Regions from separate parts of the Peribacillus sedimenti genome, predicted to be linked through region 2. Evidence: a T-box and tRNA genes for the amino acid it is inferred to sense, from the RefSeq annotation. Region 2 holds a T-box; the other holds one or more tRNA genes.
The links. A T-box is a leader RNA that pairs with one kind of tRNA and senses whether it is charged. The one in region 2 lies ahead of V1500_RS12800 (tryptophan--tRNA ligase), so its partner is inferred to be a tRNA-Trp.
Positions count from the first base shown of each region.

Region 1 (5,840 bases), 1.7 Mb from region 2:
TTGCCGCTAAAGCGTGCCATTTCATCCTGTGTCAGCTTGGACACCCTATACATCTTGCGGCCGAGCGGTATCAGAACCAGCATGGATAAAGGAACAACTCCAAGCATAATGGAAGTCATTCTCCAGTCCAGCATAAATAGAATAATGACCGAACCGATAATCGAAATAATGCCTGCAATGAATGTTACCAAATGATTCGTAATTACATTCTTGATCATATTGGTGTCCTGAGTGATCCTGCTCATTGTTTCACCGGATTGATTCATATCAAAGAACGGAATGGGCAGCTTCAAAACATGGTCCCAAAGCCTTCGCCTTATACCTGCCACCATTTTCTCTCCAATATAAATCAGAAAATAATAGGAAACTCCTCCGGCCACCGTCTGGATAATAAATGTCCCAAGCAGCAAAAGGGCTACATTGAATTCAATGCCATTACCCCCCATCAAATCCACAAGTCTTTTAGTAAACAGCGGAACTGCCAGGGCAGCGACCGTTTCCAACAGACTTAAACCAAGAATAAAGGTAATCATCCACCACGATGGTTTTTCGGAGAGGACAATGGATAAGAACTGCCTAACTTGAGTCTTGCCATTTGCTGCAGTATTTTTGGTCATTTTTCATCACCATACTTTTCATATAATTATTCCCATTAATGTCCATAATAAAAAGCATACACTAAAAGGTATGCCTAAGAAATGAAAAACGCAGCGCCTCGTTCTCCACTGTAACGAAACACTGCGTTGTAACTATGTATGGAGCGGGTGATGAGAATCGAACTCACGACATCAGCTTGGAAGGCTGAGGTTTTACCATTAAACTACACCCGCATATAATATGATTTTTTGTCAATGATGTAAGCATCTCTCTTACATGATTTATTATATAGAATTATGCTAATGGATGCAAGCATAATTTTATTGTTTTTATCACACGAATATTCCGTATATTCCAAAGCCTTTCACACAGATAAAAGACAAAAATTTATTATCTTAATATAAGATAGTTCATGATTAAACCTACATAGAATTCTTGGTCATCAAAGAATTCATAAAAAGGTATGATTGACTCCGATGGAATTTTAGTACAACTGATAACTATTAAAGCAGCGTGCCCTTACTTTTCAAACGTTCACTTTTTTTAACACCTGTATCCGCATTCAAATGAATATACCGGTGGCCGGGGTCGAACCGGCACTCCGTGAGGAACACGATTTTGAGTCGTGTGCGTCTGCCAATTCCGCCACACCGGCACTATTAGAGTATACTTCTGTTAGCATCGTAACATATTTTTGCCTCTTTTAAAATATGTTTACCCGTTCCTCCCTGTCCGTTTCTCAAACGTTACTATACGAATACAGCCTTGTTCTCTTATGAAGCCCGGCTACAATTGTTTGTAACATAATTGTTGCTTCAATTTCATAAAATGGACAAGGTGAAAAATCAGGGGGATGGGGGAAGTGAATAGTGTGGCTGAAACAAAGAATGAATAACAAGCGTTCGATTCGATCGCTCTTAGTATCACAAATTACTTCCTATGGCTATTTAACCTTTGGTGCCATTATTCAAGGGATAGGGATGGCATTATTCCTGTTTCCAAACTCCATTCCCTCAGGCGGAGCCGCAGGAATTGCAGTACTGCTAAACTATTTTCTTCATATGTCCATTGGTGTATCCTTATGGTTTGCTAATCTTATGTCGCTTTCTTTGGCTATTAAGTACTTTGGATATGAATGGATTATTAGAACGATTTATTCTGTCTCCATTACATCCTTCACAGTGAACTGGGTTACACTGTTTTGGCCTATGCCTGATTGGAATATTGGCGCTGATATCCTTTGTGGCGCTATTTTCTATGGAATAGGAGTTGGCATTTTAATTAAACATGGTGCGTCTAGCGGTGGTATGGTGGTATTTGCATTAGTGGTAGCCATGTATAAGAAGTGGTCCCCCGGGAAGGCAATGTTTTGGATAAACATATCCATCTTTATGCTTACCGCCTTAGTAATCGATATAAAGATAGTTATTTATTCAGTGATTTGCCAATTCCTGTCTACTAAAATTATCGATTTCGTTGATAATTATCAAATTGAACTACCATTTTTCAGCAGTCCAGGCTGGAGAAGAAAATGACAACGCGGTGGATGGATCATATCATACCTATGGAATATTGAGGATTGATATAGCACATTCTATGTTTATACATCCATTATTGAAAGGAGCCGATTAATTGGACAAACAACAATTAAAGTTTGAAAATCCTCCTCGTGCTATAACAACAAAGGATTTGTTATATTTAAAAGATGCACTATCGTGGGAACTGCTCGCAATGAAGAAGTTCCATTTTCTTGCTCAGCAAACAGAGAACGAGACAATATCCAACGCATTGAATGACGCAGGAAAAATGCATCAAAGGCATTATGAAAAGCTGCTAGCCCACTTGCAGGTAGATAATAATCAAGTAATAAACAAGAGCCAAAGCCAGGGATCAACTTCCTGATTGGTATTGAAAGAGGAGGTGGAATAATGCCAGGTGAAAACTCACAAAAGAACATGCAAATTGCAAATCCCCAAACAGGACAGCTCCCAAAGGTAAAAACTCCTGAAATGAATGATCGCGATTATATAAACGACGGGCTCAGTACTTGCAAATATTTAACCGATAGCCTGAATATAGCAGTGCGTGAAGCAAGTCATGAGCAATTGTATTCCGATATGCTTGAAATATTGCAGGAAACTCATGAGAGCTGCCGCAAGATGTATAATTTAATGTTCCAAAACGGCTGGTACAAGCTGGAGGCAGAAGAACAGCAAAAATTGGACCAGGCTCATAAACAATTTAGCAATTACTCTTCCCAGTATCCTTACCAGAGTTCCTGATAATACAAATAAGGGGCATAGCAGTATAACACATAAAGGGACAAGCCTTGCACTTATGATGGAAAGAATAGAAAAAAACCAATGCTCTGTTTTTTCAAAGCATTGGTTTTTTATATTTCGACCCTTATGATACCGGTGGTCGGGGTCGAACCGACACTCCGTGAGGAACACGATTTTGAGTCGTGCGCGTCTGCCAATTCCGCCACACCGGCAAAGAAGTTATGGAGGCGGCAACCGGATTCGAACCGGTGGATAAAGGTTTTGCAGACCTTGGCCTTACCACTTGGCTATGCCGCCTTATAATGGAGCGGAAGACGGGATTCGAACCCGCGACCCCAACCTTGGCAAGGTTGTATTCTACCACTGAACTACTTCCGCATAATGGCTGGGCTAGCTGGATTCGAACCAACGCATGACGGAGTCAAAGTCCGTTGCCTTACCGCTTGGCTATAGCCCAATAATAAAAATTATCTATAATCAATAAAATGGGGCGACTGATGGGAATCGAACCCACGAATGTCGGAACCACAATCCGATGCGTTAACCACTTCGCCACAATCGCCATTGTTGATTAAAATGGCAGGGGCAGCAGGAATCGAACCCACACTGGAGGTTTTGGAGACCTCTGTTCTACCGTTAAACTATGCCCCTGTAAAAATGGTGGAGGGGGACGGATTCGAACCGCCGAACCCGGAGGGAGCGGATTTACAGTCCGCCGCGTTTAGCCACTTCGCTACCCCTCCACTATTTTAAAACAAACAAATGGTGCCGGCAAGAGGACTTGAACCCCCAACCTACTGATTACAAGTCAGTTGCTCTACCAATTGAGCTACACCGGCATTCCTTTTAATGGTGGCTCAGGACGGAATCGAACCGCCGACACAAGGATTTTCAGTCCTTTGCTCTACCGACTGAGCTACTGAGCCACAAATTAATGGCGGTCCCGACGGGAATCGAACCCGCGATCTCCTGCGTGACAGGCAGGCATGTTAACCGCTACACCACGGGACCAGATTGCGGGGACAGGATTTGAACCTGCGACCTTCGGGTTATGAGCCCGACGAGCTACCAGACTGCTCCACCCCGCGATAATATAAATGATGCAATTTTAATTTATGCACTAAGTGCACTGTAGACTGTCCGGATTTCAGAAGGCCAAACCAAGCAGCAGCTCAATCCGTACAACTCGCAGATATTCAGTGAAGTAAAGCTCGTTGCTCCACCCCGCGATAATAGATATAATACGAATGGTGGAGGATGACGGGATCGAACCGCCGACCCCCTGCTTGTAAGGCAGGTGCTCTCCCAGCTGAGCTAATCCTCCACACATAAAAAATTGGTGACCCCTACGGGATTCGAACCCGTGTTACCGCCGTGAAAGGGCGGTGTCTTAACCGCTTGACCAAGGGGCCAATACTAATGGCGGAGAGCAAGGGATTTGAACCCTTGAGACAGGGTTACCCGTCTACACGATTTCCAATCGTGCTCCTTCGGCCACTCGGACAGCTCTCCATTATGGCTCCGCAGGTAGGACTCGAACCTACGACCGTTCGGTTAACAGCCGAATGCTCTACCACTGAGCTACTGCGGAATAATGCCAGCTTGGCGACGTCCTACTCTCACAGGGGGAGATCCCCCAACTACCATCGGCGCTGAAGAGCTTAACTTCCGTGTTCGGAATGGGAACGGGTGTGACCTCTTCGCCATCGTCACCAAACTGTTTATCAATCAGACACTATTTTATTATAATGCCTTTTTGAAATTTTGCAAGAAGAAATTTATTATTCCTTCAAAACTAGATAACAGGTAAGGTTTTTGCGTATCAAAACAATGAATGTTGTCCAGCTACGGCTCCTAACTTCTCGGCCGTTTCGATCCGTCCTCACAAATCCGAAGGATTTGCGGTCCGGCTCTCCAACGTCTGTCGAAGCTAAGCAGTCGCCAAGCCCACAGGATGTGGGTCATGCTGGCGTTGTCACAGGATGTGACGCCATTAGCCAGCGAACCGATATATATATTTGGTTAAGTCCTCGATCTATTAGTATCAGTCAGCTCCACGTGTCACCACGCTTCCACCCCTGACCTATCAACCTGATCATCTTTCAGGGATCTTACCAGCTTGCGCCATGGGAAATCTCATCTTGAGGGGGGCTTCATGCTTAGATGCTTTCAGCACTTATCCCGTCCGCACATAGCTACCCAGCGATGCCTTTGGCAAGACAACTGGTACACCAGCGGTGCGTCCATCCCGGTCCTCTCGTACTAAGGACAGCTCCTCTCAAATTTCCTGCGCCCGCGACGGATAGGGACCGAACTGTCTCACGACGTTCTGAACCCAGCTCGCGTACCGCTTTAATGGGCGAACAGCCCAACCCTTGGGACCGACTACAGCCCCAGGATGCGATGAGCCGACATCGAGGTGCCAAACCTCCCCGTCGATGTGGACTCTTGGGGGAGATAAGCCTGTTATCCCCGGGGTAGCTTTTATCCGTTGAGCGATGGCCCTTCCATGCGGAACCACCGGATCACTAAGCCCGACTTTCGTCCCTGCTCGACTTGTAGGTCTCGCAGTCAAGCTCCCTTGTGCCTTTACACTCTGCGAATGATTTCCAACCATTCTGAGGGAACCTTTGGGCGCCTCCGTTACCTTTTAGGAGGCGACCGCCCCAGTCAAACTGCCCGCCTGACACTGTCTCCCGCCCCGATGAGGGGCGCGGGTTAGAATTTCAATACAGCCAGGGTAGTATCCCACCGACGCCTCCACCGAAGCTTGCGCTCCGGCTTCAAAGGCTCCTACCTATCCTGTACAAGCTGTACCAAAATTCAATATCAGGCTGCAGTAAAGCTCCACGGGGTCTTTCCGTCCTGTCGCGGGTAACCTGCATCTTCACAGGTACTATAATTTCACCGAGTCTCTCGTTGAGACAGTGCCCAGATCGTTACGCCTTTCGTGCGGGTCGG
Region 1 is NZ_CP143547.1:910,839-916,678, reverse strand. It holds gene V1500_RS04665 (ABC transporter ATP-binding protein) at 1-617, opposite strand, end outside; tRNA gene V1500_RS04660 (tRNA-Gly) at 757-830, opposite strand; tRNA gene V1500_RS04655 (tRNA-Leu) at 1,171-1,252, opposite strand; gene V1500_RS04650 (YitT family protein) at 1,467-2,132, shown strand; gene V1500_RS04645 (ferritin-like domain-containing protein) at 2,230-2,499, shown strand; gene V1500_RS04640 (spore coat protein) at 2,526-2,879, shown strand; tRNA gene V1500_RS04635 (tRNA-Leu) at 3,010-3,091, opposite strand; tRNA gene V1500_RS04630 (tRNA-Cys) at 3,102-3,176, opposite strand; tRNA gene V1500_RS04625 (tRNA-Gly) at 3,183-3,257, opposite strand; tRNA gene V1500_RS04620 (tRNA-Gln) at 3,262-3,336, opposite strand; tRNA gene V1500_RS04615 (tRNA-His) at 3,366-3,441, opposite strand; tRNA gene V1500_RS04610 (tRNA-Trp) at 3,457-3,530, opposite strand; tRNA gene V1500_RS04605 (tRNA-Tyr) at 3,538-3,622, opposite strand; tRNA gene V1500_RS04600 (tRNA-Thr) at 3,643-3,718, opposite strand; tRNA gene V1500_RS04595 (tRNA-Phe) at 3,730-3,805, opposite strand; tRNA gene V1500_RS04590 (tRNA-Asp) at 3,815-3,890, opposite strand; tRNA gene V1500_RS04585 (tRNA-Met) at 3,894-3,967, opposite strand; tRNA gene V1500_RS04580 (tRNA-Val) at 4,128-4,203, opposite strand; tRNA gene V1500_RS04575 (tRNA-Glu) at 4,217-4,291, opposite strand; tRNA gene V1500_RS04570 (tRNA-Ser) at 4,300-4,391, opposite strand; tRNA gene V1500_RS04565 (tRNA-Asn) at 4,396-4,470, opposite strand; rRNA gene rrf (5S ribosomal RNA) at 4,480-4,596, opposite strand; rRNA gene V1500_RS04555 (23S ribosomal RNA) at 4,898-5,840, opposite strand, start outside.
Region 1: it has a tRNA-Trp gene. The T-box ahead of V1500_RS12800 (tryptophan--tRNA ligase) is inferred to sense a tRNA for this amino acid. The anticodon was not compared.

Region 2 (5,840 bases):
CTTGATATCAATTTCACCCTTGGAATCCACTTTTAAAAGACCAGCCTTCTTTAGGAGGCTGTTTGGTTCGAGCGTCGTGTGTACTGGTTCCATTCCATGATCAGATACAACAAAAAGATGGTCATTGGCATGAAGTTTTGTTACTGTCTTCCCAACTACCCGGTCAGCCACTTTATATGACCATTCGATGTATTTAAGGTATTCTTCTGATTTTTTCTTTGTAAATCCAGGCTGACGAGGGTCGGTCAATAAAAACTCATGTTCCTCATGATCGATCTGCGGTGCATAAAACATCAATAAATCAGGCTTGTACTCTTCTTTTATATAGAGCGAAACATCAGTAACCCAGTTTACGAATCTTTCGCTAATCTGTTCATACTCCTTGCGGGTTATCCAGCCTTTTTTTAAGGCAGGTGTATCATCCTGTACCGGAAAAAAGCCAAACTTGTCCTTGATCGTTTGCGAAAAATTGCCTGGACCATCTATTATTCCGGATGAGATGCCTGTTCGATATAGCTTGACATCTTTTAATGTTGGCGGCAGGGACTTGAATTTATACCAGAATCCTGCGCTTTTACCTTCCTTCACTTTAAGTGTGAAGGATGACCATTCTTTTCCATGGATGATTGAATCATTTTCATCGACAGTTTTGTCTTCTGAAATTACAAACTTATTGTAGTTTAACTGGTTGTCGTCTTTGACATCCATCGCCAGAACGTGGATGATGTGGTCTTTTGCGTTTTGTGCATGAATACGAAAATATGCTTCTTTAAGTTCACCATAATGATTTCTTACACCTTTCCACGAGAGGGCTCGTTTAAAAGTTAAAGATTCTATTGCGCTGTTTGTCCATGTTTCTCCATAATAAATGGAGTAGTCAGCCTGCTTTCCTACTTTAGGATTCGCTCCGGCAAAAGCAACTGTTGCAGTCTTCTTCCCTTGTTTTCTCGCCTCGATCCAAAGCGGGTTCACTTGTAATTTGTTTTGGAAAGCATCGTCCGTATTAATGAGCGATGTATCGGGTCTGTGCCATTGATTGCTGACAAAACCAGTTTCTGAAGGAGTTGCTCCGGTGGCAATTGCTGCGTGTGATGGAGCAGTCAGAGATGGTGTGATAGTCTTTGAGCTTTTAGCGATGACGCCTTTTTGTATTAAATCTTCAATATGTGGCAGCTTTCCTTCCTTTACATAATTTCTGGTAAGGTCATTCCTCATGCCGTCAAAGGATATGAGGACGACATTGTTGTCCTCGGTTTGTTTTGCATCAACATGACCCAGAGGCGTAAAGGCATTTGCCAGACATAGTATCACTAAGATAAAAATGCGTTTTTTGCTTTTCATGATGGTTCCTCCTGATGCAAGAAACTAAACTAACAAAATGTATCTAACCCTTTACCCTTTTAAATAAAAATTAATCCTAAATAAAAAAAGAATAAAAAAATTGCCGCCTTATTGGCGGCTAAATGCATTTATATCTTATGTTTGTATTCCGATTTTCTTTTTAATTTCCAGGAGAGCAGGAATAGCTGTATCTCTTGCTTTTTTAGCTCCCTTTTCAAGAATTTCTTCCAGAAGATGAGTTTTTTCCATCAAATATTCGAATTTCTGTCTAGGTTCTTCTATAAAGCTATTTATTGCTTCAAAAAGCTGTTGTTTTACTTCTCCCCAGCTTATGCCTTTTTCGAATTTTTTGTCCATATATTCAACCTCAGCCGGGCTCGCAAAATGGCGGTAAATGGAGAACAAAGTAGAATTGTTCGAATTCTTTGGTTCACCCGGAAGTGAGGAATCAGTTTTGATTCTATATATAAGCTTCCTCAATACCTCAGGATGGGAAAATAACGGAATCGTGTTATTATAGCTTTTACTCATTTTTCGTCCATCCAGGCCAGGGATGATCTGTGAATTATCTGTTACAAGGGCCTCCGGCAATATAAAGCTTTTCCCATATTGGTGATTAAAAGATTGGGCAATATCTCTGGCAATCTCTACATGCTGTATTTGATCCTTGCCAACCGGAACTAAATCAGATTGAAATAATAAAATATCTGATGCCATCAAAATCGGATAGGTGTACAATCCCATGCTTACTCCATAATCCGGCTCTTTTCCTTCCGACTTGTTTGTCTGTGCTGCGGCTTTGAAAGCATGAGCCCTGTTCATGAGTCCTTTAGGAGCAAAGCATGACAGGATCCAGCTTAACTCGAAAATTTCCGGAACATCAGATTGTCTATAAAAAATAGTGTGGTCTATATTCAGGCCGAGTGCAATCCAGGCGGCTGCAACTTCATAAGTCAATTCCCTCATTTCAGCGGGATCGTGGTTTTTTGTCAAGCCGTGGTAATCAGCTATAAAAAACAACGATTTGTACTTATCATTTCCCGCCAGTGCCAGTGCCGGTTTTATCGCACCGACATAATTCCCAATATGAATTTTTCCTGTAGGTTTTATACCGGTAAAAACATTTTTTTGCATCATGATTCCCCCGATCGTGAACTTTTATTGCATATAAAAAGGGCCTTCCATCCTCTAAAGGACGGAAGACCCGTGGTGCCACCTTAATTCGCCTGCGAAAACAGACGCACTTGTTCGTACGGAGAATTGCTCGATACGCTGTCTCTTGTAACGGTAAGACTCTCCGCCAGTGCCTACTCTTAGTTCAGCAAGGATGCTCAGAAGCCCATTCGAATTAAATTGCACACTGATTCCCACCAGCCATCAGCTCTCTAAAGTGCTTTTTAACCCTACTCTTCTTCATCGTCGCAAAAAATATTAAAGTTATTTTAGCGTCAGTTTATTGTCCTGTCAACAAAAATTTACTTTATAAGAAGTAAATCTCAATACTGTTAAATCCAGTTAAGTATGCTTCGCTTCCAATCTGCGCGCGAGGATCGATAATGCATAATTAACAATAAAGTACATGAGAGCAGCGATGATAAATGCTGGGTAAACATAGCTTTCTTTCTGAGCATATATGATTTGTGTATTGTGCATCAGCTCAGGAAGGGCAATGACAACAGCAAGAGAAGTATCTTTCAGCAAAGATATGAATTGGCTTACTATTGGCGGAATCATTCGGCGTAACGCTTGCGGCATGATTACGTAACGTAAGGAGTGGATATAGCTAAGGCCGGATGAGCGTGCTGCTTCAACTTGTCCTTTTTCTATAGAGTTAAGTCCGCTGCGAATGATTTCTGAGAGCATCGCCGATTCGAAAACGGTCAATGCTGCAATGGCTGCTGTCATTTCACTCATCTCAATGCCGACCTCAGGGAGGGCAAAATATGTGAAAAATATTATCAATAAGAGAGGGAGATTTCGAATCGTTTCCACAATAACTGCCAAAACCTGTGATAGCACTGGAATTTTGGCATAGCGAAGCGTTCCAACGACAGCGCCGATTATAAAACTGAGTACGATGGAAATGGCTGCGACCTGAATGGTGATCCAAAAGCCGTGTAATAAAAATTTTAGATGTTCTGGTGTGTAAACTTCAATAAATGGTGCAAGGAAATCCATATCGGCACCCCCTAGTTGCTTCTAGCCAGGCGCTTTTCCAGAAACCCTACGCCCAAGCTTAATGGAATGGTTAATATTAGATAGAACAATGCCGCGAAAATATATGTGTCAAATACTACGAAACTTCTAGAAGAAATTAAATCGGATTGATACATAATATCCAGCCCGGCTACTACTCCCAATAATGAAGAATTCTTTACAAGATTGATAAATTGGTTGCCAAGGGGCGGAATCACTATTTTGATCGCCTGGGGAAGTATAATAAGCCTCATTGCCTGTCCATAGCTAAGGCCTGATGAGCGTGCTGCTTCCATTTGGCCTTTTGGAACAGCCATAATCCCAGCCCGAATAGCTTCAGCAATAAAGGCAGCCGTATAGATGGTTAAACCAATGGTGCCTGCTACGGTACCACTGAAATCTCCGGTAACATATGTGAAAAATACAATAATTAATAAGGGAATATTTCTAATGAATTCTATATATACAGTACCCAGCCAGTTAAGCGGCTTAAAGGGAGCAATTCTCATTACAGCAATAACAGTGCCAAGCAAAAAGCTGCATACCAATGCTACTAGGCTCGCGATAATTGTTACTTTAAATCCGTCTAAATATAAATCTATGTTATCTGTCAAAATTGAAAAATCCAGCAAATTATCTCCTCCTAATCAATCAGGATGAGCTCGTGCGTAAGGTTCCTTACGACTGTGCCCATCCTGACGGCTAAAGCATTATCCTTTATTGCTGTTTGATCCATTTATTTTTGATTTCATCATACTTGCCTGAATCCTTTAAAGCCTTCAAGGCCTTATTCAGAGCATCGACCAGTTCTTTATTGCCTTTCTTAACTGCAATCCCATATGGTTCTTCCGTAAAGGTACCGCCAACAAGTTCGAAAGACGGATCTTCTTCAACCATACCATAAAGAATGGCATCATCAGTTGTAAGGGCATCCCCTTTACCTGCCTTTAATGCGGTAAATGCTTCTGCATAGTTTTCATATTCCAGGACTGATGTTTCTGGTGCTTTTTCACGGATATTGATGGCTGATGTAGACCCTTTGACCGCCAGTACCTTTGTCCCTTTTTTCAAATCTTCGAGACCTTGTACCTTGCTGCCCTTTTTAACAAGCAAGGATTGTCCCGCATCGAAATATACATCTGTAAAGTCGACTTCTTTTTTGCGTTCCTCGTTAATCGTCATGGTTGCTACAACAGCATCGACCTTTCCGTTATTTAACAGAGGAACACGAGTTTTTGAGGTTACTTCCTTATATTCAACTTTGACATCGTTCCCAAACATCTCTTTTGCCAGCTCCCTGGACAAATCAATGTCAAAGCCTTCCACTTTCCCAGTCTCAGGGTTTTTTAATCCAAATAGTCGAGTATCATGCTTTACGCCAAACACTATCTTCTTTTCGTCTTTAATTTGCCCAAGAACATCCTTGCTGCCTGACTCCTCTTTACCGCAGCCTGCCAGCATAAGCGTGGCTATTGATGAAAGAATGGCCATCTTGAATAATTTTTTTGTTTTAAACATTGCTATACCCCCTAAAGTTTAATGATTTAATATACGGCTGAGAAATAACTGAGCCCTTTTTTCACGCGGGTTCTTAAAAAATTCAGCCGGTACTGCCTCCTCAAGAATCCGTCCCTCATCAATAAAGACTATTCGGTCGGCCACTTCTCGGGCAAAACCCATTTCATGTGTAACGACGACCATTGTCATGCCTTCATTGGCCAGGTTTTTCATTACGTCGAGTACCTCGCCGATCATTTCGGGATCCAAAGCTGAGGTTGGTTCATCAAATAGCATAATTTCTGGCTTCATGGCCAATCCACGAGCTATTGCGACACGCTGCTGCTGCCCACCTGACAACTGCGAAGGGTAAGCATCAGCCTTTTCGAGGATGCCTACTTTTTCAAGATAATGTCTCGCTGTCTCCTTAGCCTTTTGCTCGGATTCGCCCAGCACCTTCATAGGAGCCAATGTGATGTTTTCCATAACTGTCATATGCGGATAGAGGTAAAAATGCTGGAATACCATTCCAATATTTCTCCTTAGTTTATTGATATCCGTTCTTTTATCGGAGACAGGAATTTCATTTACAGTCAGAGTCCCGTTGGAAATGGTCTCCAGACGGTTGATGCATCTTAACATAGTACTTTTTCCTGAACCGGATGGCCCAACGACGACTACTACTTCGCCTTGATTTATTCGGAGGTTTATGTCCTTTAACACATGAAAATCGCCATAATACTTATTTACATCTTTGAATACAATCATCCAGTGACCTCCCAATATACCGGTTATGTAATAGAATG
Region 2 is NZ_CP143547.1:2,581,127-2,586,966, forward strand. It holds gene V1500_RS12795 (alkaline phosphatase family protein) at 1-1,341, opposite strand, end outside; gene V1500_RS12800 (tryptophan--tRNA ligase) at 1,477-2,478, opposite strand; T-box leader at 2,530-2,770, opposite strand; gene V1500_RS12805 (amino acid ABC transporter permease) at 2,857-3,519, opposite strand; gene V1500_RS12810 (amino acid ABC transporter permease) at 3,531-4,169, opposite strand; gene V1500_RS12815 (transporter substrate-binding domain-containing protein) at 4,255-5,055, opposite strand; gene V1500_RS12820 (amino acid ABC transporter ATP-binding protein) at 5,074-5,802, opposite strand.